DNA from 2 places in the Exiguobacterium sp. GL_137 genome. Region 1 is predicted to be linked to the other one. Evidence: a T-box and tRNA genes for the amino acid it is inferred to sense, from the RefSeq annotation. Region 1 holds a T-box; the other holds one or more tRNA genes.
What was found. The T-box of region 1 lies ahead of tyrS (tyrosine--tRNA ligase). A T-box ahead of a tRNA ligase gene usually reads a tRNA of that ligase, here a tRNA-Tyr.

Region 1 (14,688 bases):
GTTCTCCTAAATCTGCCGAAATCTCATAGTTTTCCCGCAACATGCTGAATTCTTGTGCCAATTGATGAACCTTTTCACGCATCCGTAATGCTTTTTGCTTCAATGATTGATTTTCTTTTTTCACATGGTGCCGGGCATCGACTTCACGACGGAACGTATCGTACATTTGGTCGATATCTGAAGCAAGTTGCTGCACCTGCTCTTCAAGTCCGTTAATTTCAAGGAATTCGAGCTTCTTGACGAGACTCAAACGTTGTTCTTCAAATCGTTTGATATCAGATTGCATACCGAGTGGTTCAAGCGGATACCCATCTAATGTCATCTCTTTATAGCCGGCTCCGAGCTGATCAATGCGCTGTCTCAATTCGTGAGCGAGTGTCTTCCACTGCTGTGGAATCACTTCGACGAGTTGACGTGTTTCTTCTACTTTTGTTTCAAGTAACAAACTTGTCTCATAGGCTTTCGTCACTTCACCCGCTTCTTCAAAGGCAACCATCTCAATCCGTAACTGGTCAATCTGTTCCGCCTGTTCTTCCAATTTAGGTAACGCAGGTCCGAATGACGTCGCCTGCAACAATAACGATTTACGAATTTGACTGGAGTTTGTTTCGCCTTGTGCCTTAAGCTCCGCCAAGACCGATTGATTTGTCTTGAACGTCGACATGTCTACCAGCATCCCATCAATTAATCCCTCGAGTTCGGCAATTAATTGTTCTGTTACCTCCAGATCATTTTTAACCGCAACAAACCGGTAACGATCCAGCCCTTCTTCCGCTCGATATAATGTCTCATCGATTTGTGCGACGTGGACTGTCACTAACTCCTCCCATGCCTGATGCCAGGAAGTGAATTTCGTCTCCGTCTCACCCGCCATCGGGAGTTCCTTCAGTTCTTGCAACTCCTTCGGAATCGACGCGCTGATGATTCCTTGTTTCCGAAGATCAAGTTCATCGATTTTCGTATAATATTTTTTCCGACTGATCATGCTAAACAGCATGACGAGTAATACGATGACGATGACACCAATCACCCATGCCCACATTTGCTACGACCTCCACCCTATCAAGCGACTTTATATTTTGAGAAATTCGCTTTAATCTTATCCTTATAATAGTATAGCGCAACCGATTTGCATAGATTTACTCGGGCTTTTACTAATTTCTTCCGAATTTTTAGCCGGGTTTCTTGAAATCAATTGTTTGTCAGTCGTGTGAAAACCCGATAAGATGATTAAAATATGATTTTTCAGGAGGAATTCTATATGTTTGAGACAACGACTTATGATGGTGACCGGACAAAACAATACGAAATGCTGAATAAACAGCTTGATGCGTTACTGACTGGGGAAACGAATCAGATTGCCAACCTTTCAAATGCAAGTGCCTTACTCGGTCAATTTCTCGACCGGACGAACTGGGTCGGGTTCTATTTAATGGACCCGGAACAAAACGAGTTGGTCCTTGGTCCATTCCAGGGACTGCCGGCGTGTGTCCGGATTCCGCTCGGACGGGGAGTTTGCGGAACAGCCGCTCAGGATCAAACAACACAACTCGTCATGGATGTCCATGCGTTCCCGGGACATATCGCCTGTGACGCAGCAACTAATTCGGAAATCGTCGTGCCGTTGATCAAAGACGGAAAAACGATCGGCGTCCTCGACATCGACAGTCCTGAACTCAACCGCTTCGACGAAACGGATCAAGCCGGTCTTGAAGCATTCAGCGAAATTCTTCTTCGCCATATTTGATTGACAGCAGGAATCAGCAGACGTATACTTGTAAAAGTGCAGAAATGATAACGATAGCGGTCAAATCGCTTACGTATCACATTTCATGACTCGGCTTTGCCGGAGGGGCATCGTGTAACTTTGCTATCAAGCGAGGGTGCCACATCATGAAATGGGCGTAACGTGGGTTTGATGGCGTTATTATTTTTATGCAAATAATAACGAACACTAAGGAGGAGTCTTATTATGGCTCGCTATACAGGTCCAGCTTGGAAACTTTCACGTCGTCTCGGTATCTCACTTACTGAAACAGGAAAAGAAATCGCAAAACGTCCGTACGCTCCAGGACAACACGGTAACAGCCGTCGCAAAATGTCTGAGTACGGTCTCCAACTTCAAGCGAAGCAAACGCTTCGTCACATGTACGGAGTAAACGAACGCCAATTCAACCGTATCTTCAACGATGCTGGCAAAATGCCTGGTATCCACGGTGAGAACTTCATGTTCTTACTTGAAGCACGTCTTGACAACGTTGTTTACCGTATGGGTATGGCTCGTACACGCCGTGCTGCTCGTCAGCTCGTCAACCACGGTCACATCCAAGTTGATGGCGCTCGCGTCGACATCCCGTCGTTCCGCGTGAAACCAGGTCAAACGATCTCAGTTCGCGAAAAATCAAAGAACTTTGTCGTTATCAAAGAAGCACTCGAAGTTGCACCAGCAACTAAAGACTTCGTTACTTTCGATGCTGAGAAGCTCGAAGGAACGTTCGTCCGTCTTCCAGAGCGTTCTGAATTGAACGATCAAATCCAAGAACAACTCGTCGTTGAGTACTACTCACGTTAATCAGTTGTTTCAAGCATCCACTCCGGTGGGTGCTTTTTTTGTTTCCCTTTTTCACGTTTTGTGTTAACCTTTATTTTATATTGGTTAACACAAAACATAGAGGACGTGTCATCTTATGAAAACAAAAGATCTTACATTTATCGCTTTAGGTGCTGCCATCATTTCTGCGGTCAGTTTACTGCCGCAACTTCAACTCGTCGGTCCGGTACCAATCACGCTTCAAATGCTCGCCATCATGACGGTCAGTGCCATTCTCGGTGCCAAACGCGGTGGACTGGCTGTCCTGATCTTCTTATTGCTTGCCGCTGCCGGTCTTCCCTTACTTGGTGGAAAAGGAGGACTTGCCCCATTCGTCGGTCCGACCGTCGGTTATCTGATTGCGTTCCCGATTGCCGGTTTCTTCATCGGTCTCGTCGCTGAAAGGACACGCCGTTTCATTCCGCTATTCATCGGGATGCTCGTGTTTGGACTCGGACTCGTTTATCTGCTCGGCACGTTCGGTTTGATGGCCGTCTTGCATCTGTCGTTCCTCGATGCCCTGACAATCAACATTCCGTTTATTCTCGGTGATGTCCTAAAAGCGTTGCTCGCAACAACGATCGCCGTCCGTTTGCTTCCCCTTCGCCTGTTCCGTGTCGCTTAAACAAAAAAAACAACGCTGACGAAATCGCCAGCGTTGTTTTTTATTCGCTTCAAGCGTGCTCGAGCACGAAGTATTTCTTTTTCCCACGACGGATGATCGTGAAATCACCAATCGCATCTTGTTTCGTAATCTCTTTTGTCAATTCCTGTTCTCGGTCCCCATTGATGTAAATCGCACCGTTTGTCACATCTTCGCGTGCTTGACGCTTCGACGGACTGATTTGGGCTTCGACAAGGATGTCGACCAGGTTTGTTGCCTCTCCCAGTGCGAAACGTGGCATTCCTTTGAAGGCATCGGCAATATCTTCTGCTTTCAACGATTTGATTTCACCGCTGAACAATGCTTTTGTAATCCGTTCCGCTTGTTCGAGTGCCTCTGCGCCATGAACGAGAACTGTCATTTCTTCTGCCAACCGGCGTTGTGCAACTCGTTTTTCAGGTGCCGTCTCGACTTCCTGTTGAAGGGCGTTGATTTCGTCAGGTGTCAGGAACGTAAAATATTTTAAGAACTTGATGACATCAAGGTCATCGACGTTGAACCAAAACTGGTAAAACTCGTACGGTGTCGTTTTATCAGCATCGAGCCAAACTGCTCCACCGGCCGTTTTCCCGAATTTTTGACCATCCGATTTCGTAACGAGCGGCACTGTGATTCCGAAAGCCTTTTGGTCATGACCGACGCGGCGAATCAATTCCATTCCTGCCGTGATGTTTCCCCACTGATCACTTCCACCGACCTGCAGGCGACATCCTTCATTTTCGTACAGCTTCAAGAAATCGAACGATTGAAGCAACATGTAGGAGAACTCCGTGAACGAGATTCCGTTTTGCAGACGTGAGTCAACGGAGTCTTTCGCCAACATGTAGCTGATCGGGAAATGTTTCCCGATGTCGCGCAAGAAATCAATGATTGTCAAATCCTTTGTCCAGTCAAGATTGTTTGCAATCGTTACGGGATTTTCGCCATCAAGCGGCAAAAAGCGTGACAATTGTCCTTTAATCCGGTTGGCGAATTCTTCGACGATATCCGATGTATTCAATGAACGTTCTGTCGATCGGCCACTCGGATCACCAATCATTCCCGTTGCCCCTCCGACTAATCCAATCGCCTGGTGTCCCGCTTGTTGGAAACGTTTTAACACAAGAATCGGCAATAAGTGTCCGATGTGGAGTGAATCTGCTGTTGGATCAAATCCAGTGTATAGTGTCGTCGGACTTTCAAGTAATTCTTTAATTCCTTCTTCGTCCGTCATTTGACTGATCAATCCGCGAAACTCTAAATCTTCCAGTAACGTCATCTGTCTTCCCCCTAAAATAGTCTAAAAAAAACCGTCCCCTCGTCTGAACGAAGGGACGGAATATTCCGTGGTACCACCCTAATTGCATGAACATCATGCCACTTAGATTGCCGATAACGGGGCAGACCGCCTGATTTCTCAAGAAGCTCCTGGAAGCGTAATTCATGAAGCGCTATGTCCTAGTTCGCAGCACCACTAGGTCTCTGATACAGGGAGCGGTTCATTACTTTTTTCCAATCACAGCTGATTCTACTATACGTTTGATTAAGATGTTTCCATGATACGTTGAAGCAGAATCCACTGTCAAGCCATTTTCTAATACTTCAGTTATGGTATAATACGTCTATCTGTGATTTAATGTTAATTTACACCCAAGTTTAAGATGTAAAGGAGATCATTTATGCGCGAGAACTGGTTCAAGTTTTGGAATCATCCCCGGACGAAAGCCGTTCGGCACTGGTCGAATATCACATACGACGTATCTTGGAATATCATTTTATTCCTCATCATAGGGGTCTTGTTAGTCGGAAGTTTTTCTGTCGGAGCAGCGGGCGGTTATTTCGCTTCGCTTGTCAAAGATACAAAAGCACCGAAACTGACAGAAATGAAACAACAAGTAAACAGTTATGCCATTACGAGTGAGATTTATTGGGGAAGTGGCGAAAAGCTGACGAACATTGCCACGGACGAAGAACGTCAACCTGTCAATATTAAGGAAATTTCTCCTTATCTGCTCGATGCTGTCCTATCGACAGAAGATGTTGATTTTTACGAGCATGATGGAGTCGTACCAAAAGCTACATTACGTGCCGTCTTACAAGAGGTGACGAACTCGTCTTCCCGGACAGGCGGAAGTACGTTGACACAACAGTTGATCAAAAACCAAATCCTCACGAATGAAGTCTCGTTTGAACGGAAAGCCAAAGAAATCATTTTGGCTCTGCGTCTCGAAAATGCGATGACAAAAGATGAGATCCTGCAAGCTTATCTGAATGTCGTTTCGTTTGGTCGAAATTCACTGGGACGAAATATCGCCGGAATCGAAGCTGCGTCACGTGGTGTGTTTAACAAACCGGCCAAAAAACTGACGTTACCACAAGCTGCTTTCCTCGCAGGTATTCCAAAAAATCCTTACTACTACACACCTTACCTTCAAGGTGGAGTGGTCAAAAAAGATTTGACGCCGAGTACCAACCGGATGAAAACGGTCTTAAAGCGAATGTATGTCGCGAAAAGCATTACAAAAGCACAATATGAGAAAGCTGTAAAATACGATATTACAAAAGATTTTTCTAAAACATCAAAACGTTCACGTGATACGTATCCGTATGTCTATGATTTAGCTGAAAAAGAAGCACTTAAAATCATGACAAGCTATTTCATGAAACAGGACGGGATCAAAGAAGATGAGGTTAAACCTTCTGAACTTGCCGAAGTCAAAGCCAATTATCGGGATCAGGCATTGATTGCGATGCGACAAGGCGGATATAAAATTCATTTGACACTGGATAAAAAGATTCACGAAGCGATGCAAACACCGGCTAAAAATGCGTCGAACTTCCCGAGTGCGCCGCAATACAAACAAGTCGTCAATCCAAAAACGAAAAAGACAGTCACGAAAAAAGATCCGGAAGAAACCGCTGCTGTCATGGTTCAAAATGAAACAGGTCGGATTTTAGGATTTGTTGGTGGACGTTATACGGATGGAACAGCCGATGACTTCAACCGTGCTTTCCAGGCGAAACGTCAAATCGGTTCGACTGCTAAACCAATTCTTGTTTATTCGAACGGAATTGAAAATGGATTAATCACACCGGCATCGACCATTAATGACGAAGAGTATTATTACCAGACCGTTCCGCGTCAACCCGGTGATAATCCAATCAACAATGAAGGCGGACGTTACCGTGGAAACGTCACCGTACGCGAAGCATTGGAACTGTCTCTAAACGTTCCTGCCGTTAAAACGTACGAGAAGATGAATATGTCGAATTCGATTCAAAAATTAGTCGATATGGGAATTGAAATTCCGGATAATATCCGCTATGCCCCATCTGCCGCTTTAGGAACGATGGAAATTACACCAGTTGAACTTGCCGGAGCTTATGCAACGCTTGCCAACTACGGTGAATACGTCAAACCGTATGTCATTTCGAAGATTACGAAAGACGGTAAAAACATCTATAAAGCAAAATCAAAGAAAAAGCGTATCTACCAAGATCGTACCGCTTATTTGACGCTTGATATGATGCGGGGTGTCTTTGATAAAGGAACGGCGCAATATGCCAATTCATTACTCAAGGTACCTGGTGATTGGGCAGGTAAAACCGGGACGACCAATGAAATCAAAGACTCGTACCTGGTCGGTTCAACACCTGGTGTCACCCTTGCCGTCTGGACCGGACATGACCAAAACAACTCATTGATGGGTGCAACCACGTACTATCAACGGACACAAAATCTTTGGGCTCAAATGGCGAATCTGACGTATAACGCAAACAGCAGTTACTTTAAGTCAGGTGCCCGATTCAATCAGCCGGCCTCTGTCAGTGCAGATGACTTCAAAAACACCGGTCGTTTCAAAGAGGAAGACCAAAAGAAAAAAGAAGCGGAAGCAAAGAAAAAAGCAGAAGCAGAAGCAGAAAAGAAAAAACAAGCCGAACAAGATAAAAAGAAAGCGGATGAAGCAAAAGCCAAAGCGGAAGCGGATGCCAAACAGAAAGCGGACGATACAAAAGCCAATGCCGACGCGGATGCTAAACAGAAAGCAGACGAAGCAAAAGCGAAAGCCGATGCGGATGCCAAACGCAAAGCAGACGAAGCAAAAGCGAAAGCCGATGCGGATGCCAAACGCAAAGCAGACGAAGCAAAAGCGAAAGCCGACGCGGATGCCAAACGCAAAGCAGACGAAGCAAAAGCGAAAGCCGACGCGGATGCCAAACGCAAAGCAGATGAAGCAAAAGCGAAAGCCGACGCGGATGCCAAACGCAAAGCAGATGAAGCAAAAGCGAAAGCCGACGCGGATGCCAAACGCAAAGCGGATGAAAAGCAGAAAAACGCTGAGTAATCCAAGTTCCGTCACTAAAGCATCGACTCTAAAAGAGTCGGTGTTTTTTTAGTTTCCGTTCAAAACAAAAAACAAGACCACCTACTTCCGCTTTCTCCGGAAATAAGTGGTCTGTTTTTATAAGATAAACTTAGTCTTCCATCGTCGAAAGATCTCCTGTTTCAAGATTCAATTCCCAAGCCTTTAAGACACGGCGCATGATTTTACCGCTGCGTGTTTTAGGCAGTTTATCGCGGAAGTCGATTTCGCGAGGAGCCGCGTGGGCTGCCAGCCCCTCTTTAACGAATTTTTGGATTTCTTGTTTAAGTTCTTCTGTCGGCTCATATCCATCTCTTAGCGAAATGAAAGCTTTGATGATTTCACCACGAACCGGATCCGGTTTCCCGATGACACCCGCTTCTGCAACAGCCGGATGCTCAACCAAGCGACTTTCTACTTCGAATGGTCCAACACGTTCTCCGGCAGTCATGATCACATCATCGACACGACCTTGGAACCAAAAGTAGCCTTCATCGTCCATATAGGCCGAATCACCTGATACATACCATCCTTTGAAGAAATACGACTCGTATTTTTGTGGATTGTTCCAAATTTGACGCATCATCGAAGGCCATGGTGTTTTTAACGCTAAATTCCCCATCCGGAAAGGAGGCAACTCGTTTCCTTGATCATCTACAATCGCTGCTTGCGTTCCCGGAATCGGTTTCCCCATCGATCCTGGTTTGATATCCATTGATTTGTAGTTACAGATCATCATAGCACCCGTCTCCGTCATCCACCATGTATCGTGAATGCGTTGATCGAAAGCTTCTTTTCCCCACCGGATGACTTCCGGGTTAAGTGGTTCTCCGACCGAAAGGACATGCCGTAAACTGGACAGATCATGTGTATTTGCAATTTCCGCCCCAGCACCCATCAACATCCGGAAAGCTGTTGGTGCACTGTACCACACAGTCACTTTATATTTCTCGATGACACTGTACCAGAAGTCAGGATTAAATCGACCGCCAACGACAACATTCGTCGCACCGTTCAAAAAAGGTGCAAAGATACCGTAGCTTGTTCCTGTGACCCAACCTGGATCAGCTGTACACCAATAAACATCTTCTTCTTGTAAGTCGAGGACCCAACGTCCTGTCATCATATGTTGAATCATTGCGTTCTGAACATGTAAGACCCCTTTCGGTTTACCGGTCGAGCCCGATGTATAATGAAGGATTAAACCATCTTCCCGGTCTAACCAGACCGGTTCAAATGATTCCGATGCTTGATTGAACGCTTGTCGGAAATCCTTGATTTTATCACCTTCCTCTACGTCTTCATCAACTAAGAGAATCTGTTCGAGTGATGTCAGTTCATCAACAGGGACGCGTGGTAATAATGCTTTTGTCGTAATCAACATTTTTGCTTCCGAATCCAACAAGCGATCCCGGACTGCTTGTTCCATGAAAGCTTCAAATAACGGGCCGACGATCGCACCGACTTTCAACGCACCGAGTAAAGCAAAATACAATTCCGGCGAACGTGGCATGAAAATGAAAATCCGATCTCCAGCTTCGATACCCGCATCTTTTAAGACGTTGGCCGCTTTATTTGTCATTCGTTTCATATCAGCATACGTAAACGTTTGTTCCGTTGTCCCGTCAAAATAAATCAGCGCCGTCTTATTGGCACGTTCACCTTCTGCATGACGATCGATTGCTTCGTAGGCCATGTTGACTTTCCCCGTCGTCGACCACGAAAAATATTGTTCCGCTTCTTGCCAATCGTATGAATCTGAACCATCATATTCGGATAACCAATGCTTCCCCGGAAGCGCTTTCAAAACTTTCATGTCTCGTTCCTCCCCTTCGCTGTTCTCTCCTACATTATAAGCTAGTTAGCCTGTAGTTCAATCAATTTGCCGTCAATTTGTTAAAAAATCCCTCTCTTTCTTTCTCTGCTTTCGATTATAATGAACAGGAAGGTGGTGACGCTTACATGTTTGAAAAACAATTCAATCATCGTGCTCATGAAACATCGCTTGGTCCAGTAGAAATCGAAGGACCAGTCACAAGCCAGGTACTTGCTGCTTATACACTTGATCCAGGCCTAACAGCTTTTCGACAACCTGCGGAACAGCATGAAGCACTCGTTGAAATCGCCGCTTTGGAAGAAGGACGTATCATCATCGCCCGACAAGGAAATGACATCATTGGCTATGTAACGTTTCTGTATCCCGATCCTTATGAGACATGGAGCGAGGGGAATAATCCGTATATATTGGAACTCGGTGCCATCGAAGTAGCGGCCCGCTTCCGGGGACAACAAATCGGAAAAAAACTCTTAGAAGTTTCGATGCTTGATCCAGCGATGGAACAATATTTAATTTTAACGACAGAATATTATTGGCACTGGGATTTAAAAGGAAGTGGTTTGTCTGTTTGGGATTACCGTAAAATCATGGAAAAAATGATGAACCACGGTGGGTTGGTCTTTTTCCCGACGGATGATCCAGAAATCGCCTCGCACCCTGCCAACTGTTTGATGGCACGAATCGGTAAACATGTCGCACCTGAAGTCGTCGCGCATTTTGATGCATTACGGCTCCGTCGTCGCTTCATGTACGATTAAGGAGGGCTCGCATGTTAATCGAACAAATCATGAAGACACATTGTATTACGATTCAACCTACAAACTCGATTGCTCACGCCGCCGAGTTGATGCGCCGTCACCAAATTCGGCATTTGCCTGTGATAAATGCCCGACAGGAACTGTTAGGCTTAATTGGTCTGCAGGAGATACAAAGTGCCAGCAGTGTGTTTCACCCGGAAACTTTTTTAAAGGATCAACAAAATGCGGTATCAAGCATCATGCAACGAATACCAATCACGGCTCACCCTCTTGATTTCATCGAAGATGCGGCTGTCTTATTTTATGAACATCGCCTCTCCTGTCTTCCGATTGTTCGGGGACGTCGCTTAGTCGGTTTAATAACAGAAACGGATTTGCTCCGGACCTTCGTCCAATTAACCGGTGCACTAGAACCGAGTTCACAAATCGAAGTCCGTGTCGAAAACACGGCAGGAACACTCGCTAAAATCGCTGGACTCCTGGCGAAAACAAACGTCAATATTTTAAACGTCTTAGTCTATCCGACAGATGATCCATACGTTCGGATCGTTGCTTTTCGTGTCCAAACGATGAACCCGATTCGCGTCATCGAAAAATTACGAAAGGAAGGATTTGATGTGGTTGGTCCTGATATGAGCCGATGAAAGAGTTTGCTTATGTATACAGCAAAGAAGAGGCTGCCTACCGCTTCTCCGACTCCCATCCGTTTAATCCGATTCGACTCGAATTAACCCTGTCCTTATTGGAAGCAACCGGTGCCCTCGAGAATATCGACTGCATCGTCCCCCGTCCGGCAACAGACGAGGAATTATCGTTGATTCACGATCCGGATTACATACAGGCGGTGAAACTCGCAGGACACGGCGAACTTTCTCCGATGAAGGCGCAAATGTACGGATTAGGAACCGAAGACACCCCTCTTTTTGACCAGATGCATGAAAGTGCAGCCTTGCTCGTCGGCGGAACGATTGAAGCATGCGAGCTTGTCCTGTCCGGTCAATACCGGCGGACATTCCATATCGGAGGAGGTCTGCATCACGGCTTTCGCGGACGGGCTTCCGGTTTTTGTATCTACAACGACACTGCCGTCGCGATGGCAGCCATGATTCAAAAATACGATTGCCGGATTTTATATGTCGATACCGATGCCCATCACGGCGATGGTGTTCAATGGGCGTTTTACAACCGGGCGGATGTCATGACGTTGTCACTTCATGAAACCGGACGTTACTTATTTCCCGGAACCGGAATGGTGACGGAGCGTGGAGCAGAAGAAGGTTATGGTTGGAGCTGGAACGTTCCCTTTGACGCCTTTACGGAAGACGCTTCTTTTTTACATGCCTACCGGACTGTCCTGTTTGAAGCATGTGAACTCTTTAAGCCGGATTTGATCATTACTCAAAATGGCGCCGACGCACATGCCCTTGACCCGTTGACCCATCTGTCGTTAACGATGGAGAGCTACGAACAGATTCCTCAAATCGCCGTTGAGGCTGCTGACCGGTACACAGGCGGCCGGATTGTAGCTTTAGGTGGTGGCGGTTACGACTGGTACCGCGTCGTCCCTCGCGCCTGGAGTCAAGTATTTGCTGCTTTAACGAATCAATCTCCCTTCCAGGGGAATCTTCCGGAAGAATGGATTAAGCGATGGCAGAAAGAGAGTCCGAATGTTCCGGTGACATGGGCCGATCCTGTTCCACTGTATCCGATGATTCCTCGTCGTCCGGAAATCGAAGAAAAAAACTGGGAGACCGTTAAACGATTACTGTGGCCGTTCGTCGATGATTCTAAAAAAGAACACTTATCGTTCTCCTCCCCTTATTCAAATGATTAAAAATGTCTTGTTCTTTTCACAATTACTTCGTGGGCATTTCACAAGTTCTTGTTATACTAAATAAGCTTTCATTACTTTATTTAGTAAACGAAAATTGGGGGAATCCGTGTTGAAGAAAAAAACAATAGGCTTCATGGGGATGTTTTTCGCGACAGGACTTTTGCTTGCCGGATGCGCGAATGACAAACAAGCAATGGATCACGATACAATGCAAGGATCCGGAAAAAAAACAGTCGACGTTAAGGTTGATGTACCGGCGAAGACGATGGAAAATCAAAAAGTGGTTTTCCAAGCGACAGCACTTGAAAATAAAAAGGCTGTTAATCTGGAAAACGTAGCTTTCGAAGTTTGGAAAGCGGATGAAAAAGAAGCGGTTCATCAAAAGTTTAAAGCGGCATTGAAAAAGACAGGTACTTATCAAGCTGAAGCCAAGCTTGCTGAAGGCGAATACGAAGGACTTTATCATATCAATGATAAAAACGGACTTCACCATATGGATAAAATCTCATTCGTCGTCATGGACCACTCGCACGAAGGCGCGAAAAAGAACACGACTGAACATACACACAAACACGCTACCATTGAAGGATTATCCGTTCATTATATGGGCGCTAAAACAGTGAAGGCCGGGGCAAAATTCCCCGTCTCCTTTCATGTCTTTCTAAACGGCAAACCACTCAAGGCAGATGTTCAAATTGAAGTCATCGAACCCGGTGTCGAAAAACATACGTATCTGCCGCTCACTAAAAAATCGGATCAATACGTAGGTGAAGTCTCGTTGACACATCCAGGAGAGACCATCGTCCGACTTCATGTCGAGAACGATCAATTACACCATCACCAAGACCAAACGATAGTCGTTAAACGATGAAAAAAAGTCTGTTTCTTTTCCGGTTGGAAAAAGAACAGACTTTTTTTTGATCAAGAACGGGTAGAATCCCGTTGTTCGATTCGGTGTGGTAAGGTCACATCGTTTGTCTCGATTTCTTCTTTGTTGAGGATTTTCGTCAACAAACGCATTGAAACGGCTCCGATATCATACATCGGTTGAACGACCGTCGTCAGTTTTGGACGAATCATCGTTGCAAGACGCGTGTTATCATGACCGATGACTTCGAAGTCTGCCGGAACTTGATGACCAGCGTCTTGAAGAGCATGAATGACACCAAGCGCCATTTCATCTGTCCCTGCAAAAATCGCACGTGGACAAGCATCGCCAAGTTCAAGTAATTGGTTCATCGCTTTCATGCCTGAATCGTACGTGTAGTTTCCAAGGACAACATTTTGCTCATCAAACGGTAAATTGGCTTCTTCCAACGCGCTCCGGTAGCCGGCAAATTTCTTTTCTCCATTAATCTGTTGTTCAAGTGGTCCAGTAATGAATCCAATCCGCTTATGACCATTGTCAATCAGAGATTTTACAGCATCATGTGCAGCACTTTCGTAATCAATATTAACGGCCGGAAGATCATAATCTTGGTTTAAAGTAGCCGCCAATACGATTGGAACAGGTGATGTTTTAAATTCACGGACAAGATCTTCATGAAGACGCCCACCCATGAAGATGATTCCATCGACTTGTTTACCAAGTAACGTATTCAACAAATGAATTTCTTTTTCAGGATTTTGGTCCGAGTTACATAGGATGATATTGTACTTATACATCGTTGCAACGTCTTCAATTCCCCGTGCTAAATCTGCAAAAAAGATATTTGAAATATCCGGTACGATGACGCCGACAGTCGTCGTTTTCTTACTGGCAAGACCTCGTGCGACGGCGTTCGGACGGTAGCCGAGTTGGTCGATGGCATCCTGTACTTTTTTCCGCGTCGACGGTTTGACATTCGGATTTCCATTCACTACACGCGAGACGGTCGCCATGGAGACCGCGGCTTCCCGTGCGACATCATAAATCGTTATATTACTGTTCAAAACAAATTCCTCCTTATTTTAGACAACCTTTTTGTTTTCATTCTTGTTTTCATTTTTAGGCAACACGAAAGGAAGACAGGAAAAGATAACTTTCTTTTCCCATTCTTCCCTCATTGTAAAACGTTTTCATTCGCTAAAGAACAGTCTTTTTAGAAAATCATTGAACGTTTAGTGCCGGAAAAGTAGAAGTCAGATTCTCGATGAACGAATCGAACTCATTAAAATCTAATTGTTGGTTTGCATCCGATAACGCAAGCGCCGGAAACGGATGGACTTCTACCATAACAGCATCTGCTCCGATCGCATACGCTGCTTTTGCAGTCGGAAGAAGTAAATCTTTACGGCCCGTCGAATGGGTTACATCGACCATGACCGGAAGATGTGTTTCTTGTTTGAGAATCGGAACGGCAGAGATATCGAGTGTATTGCGGGTCGCCCGTTCATACGTCCGAATTCCGCGTTCGCATAAGATGACCTGTTCATTCCCGCTTGCCATGATGTATTCCGCAGCGTACATGAACTCTTCAAGTGTAGCAGACAAACCCCGTTTCAACAGAACCGGCTTGTTCGTTCGCCCTACTTCTTTCAACAAGTCGAAGTTTTGCATGTTGCGGGCACCGACTTGAATGATGTCCACGTAAGGCAGAGCTGATTCAACTGCGCTTGGTGTCATGATTTCAGTAATGACATGAAGACCGTGCGCATCAGCTGCTTTTTTCAACATCTTTAA
Region 2 (14,688 bases), 1.5 Mb from region 1:
CGGTAAGCCAAGTTCCTGTTGTAAGGCTGCCTTGTTCACTGCTTTACCTTCTTCAACCGTCTTCACATCATAGTTTTCTACCAGATGTTCATCCGTATCCGGACTGAACTGTCTGTAATCAATTCCGTTCAAAATTCCTCGGACGTCGACGGCACGGTGTTGTAAGACCGGTTCCAATGTTTCCCCGTAGTAGGGATCCATGATTTCATCACGGTAAGACGGGCTGACAGTAGTAATTTGATTGGCATGGACAAGACCAGCCTTCATATAGTTGACGAGACCGTTATGGGCAATTCCGTCTGCAGTGAAGTGTTCGTGACTGAGACCAAGCAGATCACCCAGTACTTCTTCCGGGAAGACACCTTGATATTGCAGGTTATGGATGGTAAAGACCGTTTTGATTTCCTGATAACGGTTGAGATGCTGATAATGAATCCGTAAGAAAGCCGGTAAGACGCCGGTTTGCCAATCATGACAATGGATGACATCCGGTACTTCCTCTGCATCGACACGTTGAATCATTTCAAGGACCGCTCTTGAGAAGTACGCAAAACGCTCCGCATCGTCATAATGACCATAAATTACACCATCGCGCTTGAAGTAGTATTCATTGTCGATGAAATAAAACGTCACACCGTCTTGTTTTAGACGCAAGACTGCTCCAAATTGTTGACGCCATCCGACCGGGACGATGAAATCAAATAAAAATTCCATCTCTTGTTTGTATTGTTCTTTAATTTGACTGTAGTTCGGTAAAATAACCGAAACTTCCGCACCCTCTTCAGCAAGCGCTAAAGGGAGCGAGCCGACGACGTCAGCTAGCCCCCCTGTCTTGATGAATGGTGTCGCTTCTGTGGCAGCAAACCATACCTTCATAATGACATCCCCTTTTAAACGATTGTTTGTTTCTTGATGACAATTGGTTCTTCAGCCGTTCCACGGATGACTTGTCCGCGTTTCACTGTTACCTCTTTGTCAAGGATCGCGTATTCAACGACTGCGCCTTCTTCGATGACTGATTTTTGCATGATGATCGAGTTTTTAATACGCGCATGTTTTCCGACTTTGACACCACGGAAGAGGATGCTGTCCGTTGCCGTTCCCTCTAGCTTACATCCGTTTGCAACAAGTGAATTCTTGATTGTAGATCCCGGTAAGTAACGTGTCGGTGGTTCGTGTTTGATTTTCGTGTAAACGTGTTGGAAGTCGTTGATTGCTCCCCACTGTTCGAGTAACAGCATACTTTCACGGTAGTACGAACGAAGGGAATGAATCACTTGTGATGTACCTGTGTATTCATAACCATGGACATGAAGTCGGTTTAATTGAGAACGAATGATGCTTTGAAGCAAATCATATTCCCCGCGACCGATTGCTTCGTCAACGAGACGGACGAACAAGTTTTTTGACAGGACAACTGTTTCCATGTAGAACGTCTCATCCGATGGTTCATACCCGCGTGAACCGATTGCCGTCACACGGTTCTGTTCACTAAAACGAATCGGACGACAATAGTTACACGGCAAATCACGCTTCGTATAAACGACCGTAATATCGGCATTGGATGATTTATGTTCACGCAGCACATCGCGATAATCAACAGCGGATAAAATATTTGATCCTGTAATCACGACGTAGTTCTCTTTACTGCGTAAAAAGAAGTCGCGGTGTAAATGGAAGTTTGATAAATCACCACGGAATTCATGGGCATCTTGTGATAAAGCCGGCGGGAAGATGTATAATCCGCCGTTTGACCGGTCCAAGTCCCACTCTTTGCCGGATCCAAGATGATCCATCATGGCCCGGTATTTTTCAAGTGTAAAGACACCGATATTCGCAATCTCATTTTGAACCATGTTTGTTAATGTGAAATCGATGAGTCGATAACGACCTGCGAATGGTACGGCAGCCAAGTTGCGGTGTTCCGTCAATTCTTTAAAGAATCCTTCTTCACCGCTCAGATTGATGACTCCTAGTAAATCTGTTTTCATCGGTACTTCCCCCTTATTGGATCGCTTCTTTGATGACTTCATTTTTCGGAATGACACTGTTCGCTTCGATGACAAAGACTTCGCCGTTCGGTGTTCCGATTGTTGCCCCGTCTTCTACGACGACGCCGTCTGCGAGAATCGCCCGGTGAATCGTGACGTCTTTACCGATCTTAACGTTCGGGAAGATGACCGAATCCTTCACAAGTGAACCTTCTGCGACGTCAACGCCGTAAAAGAGAACCGAATGATTGATTTCGCCTTCGATATGGCATCCTTCGTTGATGATCGAAGTATCGATTGAAGCATTGTTCCCGATGTACTGTGGTTGTTGATTTGGATTGACGGAGTGTACTTTCCAAGACGGTTCATACAAATCAAACTCCGGATCCGCTGCAAGTAAATCCATGTTGGCTTCCCAAAGTGATTGGATTGTTCCGACGTCTTTCCAGTATCCCTTGAATTTATAGGCACGAATATTTAGGTTTTCAAATAGCATGTTCGGAATGATGTTTTTCCCGAAGTCAAAGCTTGATTCTGCATCCCCGGCATCTTGAATCAAGTGACGTTTCAAGACATCCCAGTTAAAGACGTAAATTCCCATCGAAGCCAGGTTTGATTTCGGATTTTCCGGTTTTTCTTCAAATTCATTGATTCGAAGATCTTCGTCCGTATTCAGGATCCCGAAGCGCGGTGCTTCTTCCCAAGGGACTTCGCGAACAGAAATCGTGACGTCTGCTCCCCCTTGACGATGTTCCTCAATCATTTTTTCGTAATCCATTTTGTAGATGTGATCCCCTGACAATACAAGCACATAATCTGGATCGTATTGGTTGATGTAACTCATATTCCGGTAGATGGCATTCGCCGTTCCTTCATACCAGTTTTTCCCGTTTTGGGCTTGGTATGGTGGCAGGATCGTTAATCCACCGTTACGGCGGTCAAGATCCCAGGCACTTCCGATTCCAAGATAGCGGTTCAGTTCAAGTGGTTCATATTGCGTCAAGACTCCTACTGTGTCGATTCCTGAGTTCGTACAGTTAGATAACGGGAAATCAATGATTCGATATTTCCCTCCAAACGCGACCGCCGGTTTTGCAGTGTGTTTCGTAAGTGCTCCTAGACGTTTTCCTTCTCCGCCAGCAAGCAACATCGCGACGACATTCTTTTTAGCCATTTCGTCCCCTCCAGTTTGTGCTCTTTTTGTCCATCAATCATGTGTTTTAATTTATACAGATACTCTTATATACCCACCTTTTCTCTTTTTAATATAACATTCCTGCAAAATAGGTTTATTAAAATACAAATTTCTTAAATTTTTCTACTGTTTTCTCCATAAAAGACCGATAATAGGAATGAAATGCCGTTTGAAAGGAGTTTTCATGAGAATCACGACCGGATACACCTTAGTGTTGGCTTTAGCTTTTAGTTTAGTACTAACACTTTTTTCAGTTCGTAATCAGTTGGATCTTGCCCAGGATTTATTCCGTTGGGCAGATCAAAAAACGACTGATCGCCCCCTCGCATCGTATCAACCGATTACTGTCACGTACCAAAAAGAACGCCTCGAGCTTTATGACGGGTTACGCCGGAATGATTTGAAAGCAAATGCTTTACCGCCAAAGGTCGAGCAGGCTTTCATTGCAATTGAAGACCGGCGATTTTATCAACATGACGGTTATGATATCACCGGTATTTTGCGAGCGTTTACAGAAAATCAATCCGGCGATAACAAAGGTCAAGGCGGGAGTACCATCACCCAGCAACTGGCACGGATGACTTATCTTTCCACAGAAAAAACCTATACTAGAAAAATAAAAGAAATTTTGATTGCGATCGAATTGGAACAAAAATATTCAAAAAAAGAGCTTTTAACGGCGTATGTCAATCAAGCTTATTTTGCGAATAATATCTACGGCATCGAACTCGCAGCAACATCCTATCTTGGAAAACATGCAAAAGATTTAAACTGGGCGGAAGTCAGCTATTTGGCTTCGATTCCAAACAATCCGTCTCTTTACAATCCATTGCGGTTTCCGAAAAATACAAGCAAGCGCCAACAACGCATTTTAAAAGCTTTGCAGCAGACGCAAAACATTTCAAACAAAGCCCGGAAGCAGTCGGTCAACCTTTCGTTTCATAAGCCGACCATCCGGTATCCTGATTACATTGATGCCAGCGTATCAGAAGCAATCCGCCAAACAGCCGCTTTAAAAAATTTGAGCATGTCACAGGCTGAACAGTATTTACATCAACATGGCGCCGTCATTCAGACTTATCTTGATCCGGCAGAACAGACGCGGGCCAAACAAGCGATTCAACAACTCCCCCAACCGATTGAAGGCGCTTACGTCGGAATCGATGGAGATACACGTGGTGTAACAGCACTTGTCGGCAACAAGTCCAATGTACCGGGACAGCTCAACCGGGCGGTTCAGTCTTACCGTCAGCCTGGGTCAACGTTGAAACCATTACTTGTTTATGGTCCCTACCTTGAAAAGACGAAAAAAACATTAACGAGTCGATTGGACGGAAGTCCTGTTTGTTTTGACGGGTACTGTCCGCAAAACAGTAGCAACCGGATTCTCGGAAGCGTGACGATTGCTGATGCGATTGCTTACTCCTACAATACACCAGCCTTACGTGCTTTTTCTGTTTCGTTTAATGAAGGATTGAAGACGATCCGACCGTTCCGGTTCAGTCAATGGACGGAAGAAGATAATTCCTACAACAGTGCATTAGGCGGGTTGAAGTATGGCGTCAGTCCACTTGAACTGACTAGTGCCTATACAACCTTTGTCAATGATGGACTTTACAGTCCCTCTTCGATGATCCGCACCATCACGACGGATCAGGGAGCACTTTACCGGCATACGATGTCAACGGACCGGATCTGGTCGAGCCGGACAAACCAATTACTGCGCAAAGGGCTCCACAACGTCATGACCTATGGAACAGGACGCTTGGGTTATGATTCTAATCCTGCCTATACAGGAGGCAAGACCGGTACGACAAACGACAATAAAGACATGTGGTTTGTCGGCATAAAGAATCAACATGTCGGAGGAATCTGGCTTGGGGCAGATATTCCCCGTGCCTTCCCAAGCGAAGCGAACAGTACATTACAGGTCAGAACGTGGGCTTCGATTGTCCAATGACTTATTTCGTAAACAAAACGGCTTGTCCTAGCGAATTGAACAAGCTCAGTCCGACCCAGGTCAATCCGGCCAGTAACATGCCCCATGCCAGAAAAAGAAATACCACTAGTCCGATGGCTCCTGCAGTGGAGGTCATTTTACTGATTTGAAACACGTAAAAGAAAAAATAGATTAAAAAAGAACTTGCCAGTACGAGACAAACTAACGGGAACGATGTCATGAATGCAAAACTGATGCATCCTCCGATCAACAGGAGAATACTGCCGGGGCGTAACATACTCAATGTCGTTCCCACCTGTTCTTTGATGAAAAACGCAAACCCAAGCTGATTAATCGTATCGGAAATCAGTTTCAAAGAACTGAAGATCATGAAATAAATGATTAAAAAGCCAAGCCATACGAGCAACTTCGTGTTACGTGCACTAAGTATTTGTAGTAGCTCGTCGTACACCCCGACGTCATTCAACCACGTCAGTGCAAGCTCAGACGTAGCAATCGCAAGAGACGTACTGAACAGCAGGATGCTGATCAGAGGGGCATAACTCAATAAGTAGACGTTCGTCCGCATTTCGAATCTCCATTCATAGAAATTTCATATGTAGCACACAATTACACTTACAAGTATACTATAATAGATTATATCGGTTATTGAGACTAAAGGGGGAAGCAAAAATGGCATTTATTTTAATGGTAGGCGTTAGCCTCGCTTTCTTGACAGCGATTTTTACTGCAGGTTACAACAAAAAACCTGAAGGTAACGAATAAAACAAATCCCCCTGCCCGTTCATTCGGGTCAGGGGGATCTGTTGTTTTACAGTAGATTCGCATATCCTTGTTGCCGGAGTGCTTCATACACGATGATGGCAGCCGTGTTCGAGACATTGAGCGAACGAACAAGATTCGATTGCGGAAGACGGATGCAACGATCCAGATTCTCATCAATGACGTTTAACGGTAATCCTTTTGTTTCGCGTCCGAAAACAAAAAAGTAGTCTTCTTCAACGTTCGATAAATCCACTTGGCTTGGATATTTTTCGCCATACTTCGTGATATAGTAGAACGTCCCATCCGGATGTTTATCCCACAACTCTTCCAACGAATCATGATACCTTACATCAACGAACTCCCAATAATCAAGACCTGCCCGTTTCAACTGTTTATCATCCGTTGAAAACCCAAGCGGTCGAATTAAATGTAAGACTGAATGCGTCGCTGCGCATGTCCGTGAAATATTACCTGTATTTTGTGGAATTTCTGGTTGATACATGACGACGTGAATGGCCATTAATTCTTCTCTCCTAACTCATGCGCAAGCAGCGCTTCTTTATGGGCAATGCCACTGGCAAAACCCGTCATTTTACCGGATGCCCCAATAATCCGGTGACAGGGATAAATCAAAGCGATTGGATTCCGATTCAAAGCACCTCCGACTGCACGGGCCGCCTTTTCGGAACCAATCATTCGTGCCAGTTGTCCATAACTTGCTGTCTGGCCGAACGGAATCAATCTCAATGCTTCCAAGACACGCTGCTGGAAGACGGTCACTTCTAGCCGGCAAGGAACGTCATCCAATGCGCCCGGCTGTCCTCGTTCATATGCTTCAAGTGCATCGGCTAGAAAATCAGGCAACGGTGCCTCATAATAGGCAGCTTCGTCAAGATATTGCTTCAGACGATTCATGTCATGTCCAAAATCGAGATAGACGACTTCCTCTTCTTCCCACCCGATAACCAACTCACCAAACGTATAGGTCAATTTTTTATACGGCATGCCCGCTCCCCCATTCCTCAAGCAAACGATTCCCTTCCACTTGAACATCTTCCGCAGAATCAGTCAACAGACGCCCTTGGATATAGTCTTTTGCTTCTTGACCGGCAATCCGACCAATTGCCCAGACGGCAAGGGCTCGCATATCTTCCCGCTGATCGGTTTCAGCCATCACTCGCAAAGCCTCGAGTGCCGTCTGGTCTTGATAATGTACGAGCGCACAGACGGCGTTACGTTGAATTGGTTTTTTCCCACGCCATGCACCCGATAATGAACCAAACCGTGTTTTAAATTCACGATTACTAAGAGAAAGCAACGGAATGAGTAACGGTTTGACCTGTTCCGGATCAGGTTGCAGTTCGCTGTGTTGTGTGGCATGTTTTTTCCGGTTGTATGGACAAACTTGCTGACAGGTATCACAACCGTATAAACGATTTCCGAGGGCATATCGGAAATGTTCAGGAATCAGAGTCTTCGTTTGCGTAATGAACGAGATGCAACGTTTCGCATCGATGACACCCGGTTCAATCAGTGCATCCGTTGGACAAGCATCGAGACATTTATTGCAGGAACCGCACAACTCTTCGACCGGCTCATCCGGAGGCAGATATTGATCTGTAATCAATTCTCCTAAATAAAGATAAGAACCATGTTCCTCGCTAATGATGGAACAGTTTTTCCCGCTGAATCCGATCCCTGCCCGTTCGGCGACCGCACGATCGACCAGTTCTCCCGTGTCGACCATCGAACGTGATCGAGCTCCGGGGATCAGTTCTTGAATTTTTTCTTCCAGCAATTTCAATCGCTGCTTCAGAGCCTGATGGTAGTCCAGTCCCCAAGAAGAACGTCCAAAGATTCCGCGCCGTTCCCCTTCTTTTCCACGCGGAGCATCCTTGAGCTTACTTGGATAAGCGACGGCGATTGCGATGATGGAGACGGCATCATCCAGTAACAGCGTTGGTGTCGTCCGCCGTTCAAGATCGGGTTCTTCAAATCCGGAAGCATATCCTTTTTCTTGTTGTTGAATGAGACGCTGTTTCATCACCAAAAAAGGATCCGCTGTCGTAATACGGAATTCATCGATACCAATTTCTTTGGCATACCTCTGCAATTCTTTTTTCAACAATTCCCCCTGCATCGTATCTCTCCTTTCGCTTGTTTATCTCCATGCTAAACAAAAAGAGCAAAGTGTCAATTAAAAACGACACGTTGCTCTTTTCAGGTAAGCGGGTGAAGGGAATCGAACCCTCATCATCAGCTTGGAAGGCTGAGGTTTTACCACTAAACTACACCCGCATAATCAGGTGAATCTTAAATGAGATCGTACAAAGGTAAAAGCGGGTGAAGGGAATCGAACCCTCATCATCAGCTTGGAAGGCTGAGGTTTTACCACTAAACTACACCCGCAAGATACCGGTGGTCGGAATCGAACCGACACTCCAAAGGAACACGATTTTGAGTCGTGCGCGTCTACCAGTTCCGCCACACCGGCACAATCTCTTGCAAAACTATTCAATTAAGAATTATTGGAGGCGCCAGTCAGAATCGAACTGACGATAGAGGAGTTGCAGTCCTCTGCCTTACCACTTGGCTATGGCGCCATTTATTGGAGCGGAAGACGGGATTCGAACCCGCGACCCCGACCTTGGCAAGGTCGTATTCTACCACTGAACTACTTCCGCACAAAAAGCTGGGCTGGAAGGGATCGAACCTTCGCATGCTGGAATCAAAATCCAGTGCCTTACCACTTGGCCACAGCCCAATAATAAAAGGGCGACTGATGGGAATTGAACCCACGAATGCCGGAATCACAATCCGGTGCGTTAACCACTTCGCCACAATCGCCATAATAATAAAACAGGGGCAGCAGGAATCGAACCCGCGCTGACGGTTTTGGAGACCGTAGTTCTACCGCTAAACTATGCCCCTAAAGTGGTGGGGGGGGGCGGATTCGAACCGCCGAACCCGAGGGAGCGGATTTACAGTCCGCCGCGTTTAGCCACTTCGCTACCCCCCCACAAATGGGAAAACATTAAAAATCATATGGTGGCTTTGGACGGAATCGAACCGCCGACACGAGGATTTTCAGTCCTCTGCTCTACCGACTGAGCTACAAAGCCTTAATAATGGCGGTCCTGACGGGATTCGAACCCGCGATCTCCTGCGTGACAGGCAGGCATGTTAACCGCTACACCACAGGACCGTATGTAATAATTGCGGGGGCCGGATTTGAACCGACGACCTTTGGGTTATGAGCCCAACGAGCTACCAGACTGCTCCACCCCGCGATGATAAAAAATGGTGACCCGTACGGGAATCGAACCCGTGATACCGCCGTGAAAGGGCGGTGTCTTAACCGCTTGACCAACGGGCCATTTTATAATTGAAAATGTTATGGCGGAGAGCAAGGGATTCGAACCCTTGAGACGCTTATGACGCCTACACGATTTCCAATCGTGCTCCTTCGGCCACTCGGACAGCTCTCCATTGCATGTGGTGAAGAAGTAATAAATGGCTCCGCAAGTAGGATTTGAACCTACGACCTACCGGTTAACAGCCGGTTGCTCTACCACTGAGCTATTGCGGAACGATCGCCTGGCAGCGTCCTATCCTCACAGGGGGAAGCCCCCAACTACTTTCGGCGTTCAAGTGCTTAACTTCCGTGTTCGGCATGGGAACGGGTGTGACCACTTGGCTATCGCCACCAGACATCTATCATCTTAACATTATGTTTCCATAACGTCAAGCGCTTTTTTGAAAGGCTCGCGCCCTCAAAACTGAAGTCATCAACAATGCATCTGCTAGAACAAGGCCTCGACCGATTAGTATCACTCAGCTCCGCATGTCGCCATGCTTCCACCCGTGACCTATCTACCTCATCGTCTCTGAGGGGTCTTTCTTGATTACTCAAAGGGAAATCTCATCTTGGAGGGGGCTTCATGCTTAGATGCTTTCAGCATTTATCCCGTCCGCACGTAGCTACCCAGCGATGCTCCTGGCGGAACAACTGGTACACCAGCGGTGCGTCCATCCCGGTCCTCTCGTACTAAGGACAGCTCTCCTCAAATTTCCTGCGCCCACGACGGATAGGGACCGAACTGTCTCACGACGTTCTGAACCCAGCTCGCGTACCGCTTTAATGGGCGAACAGCCCAACCCTTGGGACCTACTCCAGCCCCAGGATGCGATGAGCCGACATCGAGGTGCCAAACCTCCCCGTCGATGTGGACTCTTGGGGGAGATCAGCCTGTTATCCCCAGGGTAGCTTTTATCCGTTGAGCGATGGCCCTTCCATGCGGAACCACCGGATCACTAAGCCCGACTTTCGTCCCTGCTCGACTTGTAGGTCTCGCAGTCAAGCTCCCTTCTGCCTTTGCGCTCTACGAATGATTTCCAACCATTCTGAGGGAACCTTTGGGCGCCTCCGTTACTGTTTAGGAGGCGACCGCCCCAGTCAAACTACCCGCCTGACACGGTCCTCCAGCCGGATGACGGCTGCGAGTTAGAGACTCTATGCATGAAGGGCGGTATCCCAAGGGTGACTCCTCCGAAGCTGGCGCTCCGGTCTCGACGTCTCCCGCCTATCCTGTACATCATGCACAAAGCCTCAATATCAGGCTGTAGTAAAGCTCCATGGGGTCTTTCCGTCCTGTCGCGGGTAACCTGCATCTTCACAGGTACTATGATTTCACCGGGTCTCTCGTTGAGACAGTGCCCAAATCGTTACGCCTTTCGTGCGGGTCGGAACTTACCCGACAAGGAATTTCGCTACCTTAGGACCGTTATAGTTACGGCCGCCGTTTACTGGGGCTTCGGTTCAAAGCTTCGCTTGCGCTAACCCATCCCCTTAACCTTCCAGCACCGGGCAGGCGTCAGCCCCTATACGTCATCTTGCGATTTAGCAGAGACCTGTGTTTTTGCTAAACAGTCGTTTGGGCCTATTCACTGCGGCTCTACTCATGTAGAGCGTCCCTTCTCCCGAAGTTACGGGACCATTTTGCCGAGTTCCTTAACGAGAGTTATCCCGCGCGTCTTAGAATTCTCATCCCGCCTACCTGTGTCGGTTTACGGTACTGGCACCTTCCACCTCACTAGAGGCTTTTCTTGGCAGTGTGAAATCGTGACCTTCGTCCCTACGGGACTCCGCATCGTTCCTCGACTTTGATGCCTGACGGATTTGCCAATCAGACGGTCTCGAAACTTACACATGCACTTCCATCCGCATGCGTCACTATCCTCCTGCGTCCCCCCATTGTTCAAACGGTGGATCGGTGGTACAGGAATATCAACCTGTTATCCATCGCCTACGCCTTTCGGCCTCGGCTTAGGTCCAGACTAACCCTGAGCGGACGAGCCTTCCTCAGGAAACCTTGGGCTTTCGACGGAGGGGATTCTCACCCCTCTTTTCGCTACTCACACCGGCATTCTCACTTCCAAACGCTCCACTGCTCCTTCCGGTACAGCTTCACAGCGGTTTGGAACGCTCCCCTACCATTCCTTACGGAATCCGCAGCTTCGGTGGTATGTTTAGCCCCGTTACATTTTCGGCGCGGCGCCACTCGACTAGTGAGCTATTACGCACTCTTTGAATGGTGGCTGCTTCTAAGCCAACATCCTAGCTGTCTAGGCAGCGCCACATCCTTTTCCACTTAACATACACTTTGGGACCTTAGCTGGCGGTCTGGGCTGTTTCCCTCTTGACTACGGATCTTATCACTCGCAGTCTGACTCCCGAGTATAAGTTGCCGGCATTCGGAGTTTAACTGAATTCGGTAACCCTGTGGGGGCCCCTAGTCCAATCAGTGCTCTACCTCCGGAACTCTCAACCTCGAGGCTAGCCCTAAAGCTATTTCGGGGAGAACCAGCTATCTCCAGGTTCGATTGGCATTTCACCGCTACCCACACCTCATCCCCGCACTTTTCAACGTGCGTGGGTTCGGACCTCCAGTCAGTGTTACCTGACCTTCATCCTGGACATGGGTAGATCACCTGGTTTCGGGTCTACGACAACGCACTATGGCGCCCCTATTCAGACTCGCTTTCGCTACGGCTCCGCCTCATCAGCTTAACCTCGCGCGCTATCGTAACTCGCCGGTTCATTCTACAAAAGGCACGCCATCACCCATTAACGGGCTCTGACTACTTGTAGGCATACGGTTTCAGGATCTATTTCACTCCCCTTCCGGGGTGCTTTTCACCTTTCCCTCACGGTACTGGTTCACTATCGGTCACTAGGGAGTATTTAGCCTTGGGAGATGGTCCTCCCGGATTCCGACGGGGTTTCACGTGTCCCGCCGTACTCAGGATCCACTCTGGAGGGAAAACAGTTTCAGCTACAGGGCTGTCACCTTCTTCGGCCGACCTTTCCAGGTCGTTCACCTACTGTCTTCCTTTTTGACTCCGTATAGAGTGTCCTACAACCCCGGAGAGCATGCTCTCCGGTTTGGGCTGTTCCCGTTTCGCTCGCCGCTACTCAGGGAATCGCATTTGCTTTCTCTTCCTCCGGGTACTTAGATGTTTCAGTTCCCCGGGTCTGCCTCACGCTACACTATGTATTCATGTAACATGTCCCATCCCATTACGGATGGTGGGTTCCCCCATTCGGAAATCCTCGGATCAAAGCATACTTACTGCTCCCCGAAGCATATCGCTGTTCGTCGCGTCCTTCATCGGCTCCTAGTGCCAAGGCATCCACCGTACGCCCTTCATACCTTGATCTAGCATTTTGGTATTCTAAGAACACACGTCTAATGACATGGTTATAAAAAATTTGATGTCTTGTTGATGTCTTCAGTTTTCAAGGTGCGAGTGTCTCTTTCGAGACTGAGAGACGAGCTCTCAAAACTGAACGATGGGCATGTCCCGTAAGGGACGTTTTCCTTAGAAAGGAGGTGATCCAGCCGCACCTTCCGATACGGCTACCTTGTTACGACTTCACCCCAATCATCTACCCCACCTTCGACGGCTGGCTCCTTGCGGTTACCTCACCGGCTTCGGGTGTTGCAAACTCTCGTGGTGTGACGGGCGGTGTGTACAAGACCCGGGAACGTATTCACCGCAGTATGCTGACCTGCGATTACTAGCGATTCCGACTTCATGCAGGCGAGTTGCAGCCTGCAATCCGAACTGGGAACGGCTTTCTGGGATTGGCTCCACCTCGCGGTCTCGCTGCCCTTTGTACCGTCCATTGTAGCACGTGTGTAGCCCAACTCATAAGGGGCATGATGATTTGACGTCATCCCCACCTTCCTCCGGTTTGTCACCGGCAGTCTCCCTAGAGTGCCCAACTAAATGCTGGCAACTAAGGATAGGGGTTGCGCTCGTTGCGGGACTTAACCCAACATCTCACGACACGAGCTGACGACAACCATGCACCACCTGTCACCCTTGTCCCCGAAGGGAAAACTTGATCTCTCAAGCGGTCAAGGGGATGTCAAGAGTTGGTAAGGTTCTTCGCGTTGCTTCGAATTAAACCACATGCTCCACCGCTTGTGCGGGTCCCCGTCAATTCCTTTGAGTTTCAGCCTTGCGGCCGTACTCCCCAGGCGGAGTGCTTAATGCGTTAGCTTCAGCACTGAGGGGCGGAAACCCCCCAACACCTAGCACTCATCGTTTACGGCGTGGACTACCAGGGTATCTAATCCTGTTTGCTCCCCACGCTTTCGCGCCTCAGCGTCAGTTACAGACCAAAGAGTCGCCTTCGCCACTGGTGTTCCTCCACATCTCTACGCATTTCACCGCTACACATGGAATTCCACTCTTCTCTTCTGTACTCAAGCCTTCCAGTTTCCAATGACCCTCCCCGGTTGAGCCGGGGGCTTTCACATCAGACTTAAAAGGCCGCCTGCGCGCGCTTTACGCCCAATAATTCCGGACAACGCTTGCCACCTACGTATTACCGCGGCTGCTGGCACGTAGTTAGCCGTGGCTTTCTCGCAAGGTACCGTCAAGGTACGAGCATTACCTCTCGTACTTGTTCTTCCCTTACAACAGAGTTTTACGATCCGAAAACCTTCATCACTCACGCGGCGTTGCTCCATCAGACTTTCGTCCATTGTGGAAGATTCCCTACTGCTGCCTCCCGTAGGAGTCTGGGCCGTGTCTCAGTCCCAGTGTGGCCGATCACCCTCTCAGGTCGGCTATGCATCGTCGCCTTGGTGGGCCATTACCCCACCAACTAGCTAATGCACCGCAAGGCCATCCCAAGGTGACGCCGGAGCGCCTTTCATCATCAGACCATGCGGTCTGAAGAACTATTCGGTATTAGCTCCGATTTCTCGGAGTTATCCCAATCCTTGGGGCAGGTTCCTTACGTGTTACTCACCCGTCCGCCGCTCATTCCCTTCACTTCCCTCCGAAGAGTTCCGTGAGCTTCCTGCGCTCGACTTGCATGTATTAGGCACGCCGCCAGCGTTCGTCCTGAGCCAGGATCAAACTCTCCATAAAGTGTTTGACTTGCTCGTTGTTGTGACTAGATGTCACATTGACGAAGCTTGCGCTTCATTCATTTTTTGTATCCGAAGATACGTTTTTTGCCTCATCGTTCAGTTTTCAAAGTTCGTCGTGTCGTTTTCAGCGACTTTAATAAGATATCACGGAATAGCTTATGCGTCAACCGTTTTTTTCTCGTTTTTTTCATCGCGTCAATGGCGTGTGCCTGTCGACATGTATTAATATACTATCTCGAGATAATAACGTCAATGCTTTTTAATCATTTTTCTTGTTATTATTTTTTTCTTCTATATATGCTTACTTTATTTAATTTTAAAAAACAA

Region 2: it encodes a tRNA-Tyr, which carries the amino acid that the T-box ahead of tyrS (tyrosine--tRNA ligase) is inferred to sense. The anticodon was not compared.

What each region holds. Positions count from the first base shown of each region.
Region 1 is NZ_CM174406.1:2,222,568-2,237,255, forward strand. It holds gene ezrA (septation ring formation regulator EzrA) at 1-1,042, opposite strand, end outside; gene AC3IRK_RS11680 (GAF domain-containing protein) at 1,262-1,747, shown strand; gene rpsD (30S ribosomal protein S4) at 1,973-2,572, shown strand; gene AC3IRK_RS11690 (biotin transporter BioY) at 2,688-3,215, shown strand; gene tyrS (tyrosine--tRNA ligase) at 3,265-4,512, opposite strand; T-box leader at 4,561-4,762, opposite strand; gene AC3IRK_RS11700 (transglycosylase domain-containing protein) at 4,913-7,579, shown strand; gene acsA (acetate--CoA ligase) at 7,710-9,413, opposite strand; gene AC3IRK_RS11710 (GNAT family N-acetyltransferase) at 9,560-10,192, shown strand; gene AC3IRK_RS11715 (acetoin utilization AcuB family protein) at 10,204-10,836, shown strand; gene AC3IRK_RS11720 (acetoin utilization protein AcuC) at 10,833-12,026, shown strand; gene AC3IRK_RS11725 (FixH family protein) at 12,133-12,897, shown strand; gene ccpA (catabolite control protein A) at 12,948-13,958, opposite strand; gene AC3IRK_RS11735 (bifunctional 3-deoxy-7-phosphoheptulonate synthase/chorismate mutase) at 14,116-14,688, opposite strand, start outside.
Region 2 is NZ_CM174406.1:683,722-698,409, reverse strand. It holds gene glgA (glycogen synthase GlgA) at 1-876, opposite strand, end outside; gene glgD (glucose-1-phosphate adenylyltransferase subunit GlgD) at 891-1,991, opposite strand; gene AC3IRK_RS03680 (glucose-1-phosphate adenylyltransferase) at 2,005-3,165, opposite strand; gene AC3IRK_RS03675 (transglycosylase domain-containing protein) at 3,371-5,146, shown strand; gene AC3IRK_RS03670 (DUF5366 family protein) at 5,148-5,714, opposite strand; gene trmL (tRNA (uridine(34)/cytosine(34)/5-carboxymethylaminomethyluridine(34)-2'-O)-methyltransferase TrmL) at 5,958-6,431, opposite strand; gene AC3IRK_RS03660 (methylated-DNA--[protein]-cysteine S-methyltransferase) at 6,431-6,916, opposite strand; gene queG (tRNA epoxyqueuosine(34) reductase QueG) at 6,906-8,051, opposite strand; tRNA gene AC3IRK_RS03650 (tRNA-Gly) at 8,139-8,209, opposite strand; tRNA gene AC3IRK_RS03645 (tRNA-Gly) at 8,250-8,320, opposite strand; tRNA gene AC3IRK_RS03640 (tRNA-Leu) at 8,325-8,405, opposite strand; tRNA gene AC3IRK_RS03635 (tRNA-Cys) at 8,441-8,514, opposite strand; tRNA gene AC3IRK_RS03630 (tRNA-Gly) at 8,521-8,595, opposite strand; tRNA gene AC3IRK_RS03625 (tRNA-Gln) at 8,604-8,675, opposite strand; tRNA gene AC3IRK_RS03620 (tRNA-His) at 8,686-8,758, opposite strand; tRNA gene AC3IRK_RS03615 (tRNA-Trp) at 8,772-8,842, opposite strand; tRNA gene AC3IRK_RS03610 (tRNA-Tyr) at 8,847-8,930, opposite strand; tRNA gene AC3IRK_RS03605 (tRNA-Phe) at 8,958-9,033, opposite strand; tRNA gene AC3IRK_RS03600 (tRNA-Asp) at 9,041-9,116, opposite strand; tRNA gene AC3IRK_RS03595 (tRNA-Met) at 9,128-9,201, opposite strand; tRNA gene AC3IRK_RS03590 (tRNA-Glu) at 9,213-9,287, opposite strand; tRNA gene AC3IRK_RS03585 (tRNA-Ser) at 9,309-9,399, opposite strand; tRNA gene AC3IRK_RS03580 (tRNA-Asn) at 9,426-9,500, opposite strand; rRNA gene rrf (5S ribosomal RNA) at 9,507-9,622, opposite strand; rRNA gene AC3IRK_RS03570 (23S ribosomal RNA) at 9,716-12,631, opposite strand; rRNA gene AC3IRK_RS03565 (16S ribosomal RNA) at 12,798-14,359, opposite strand.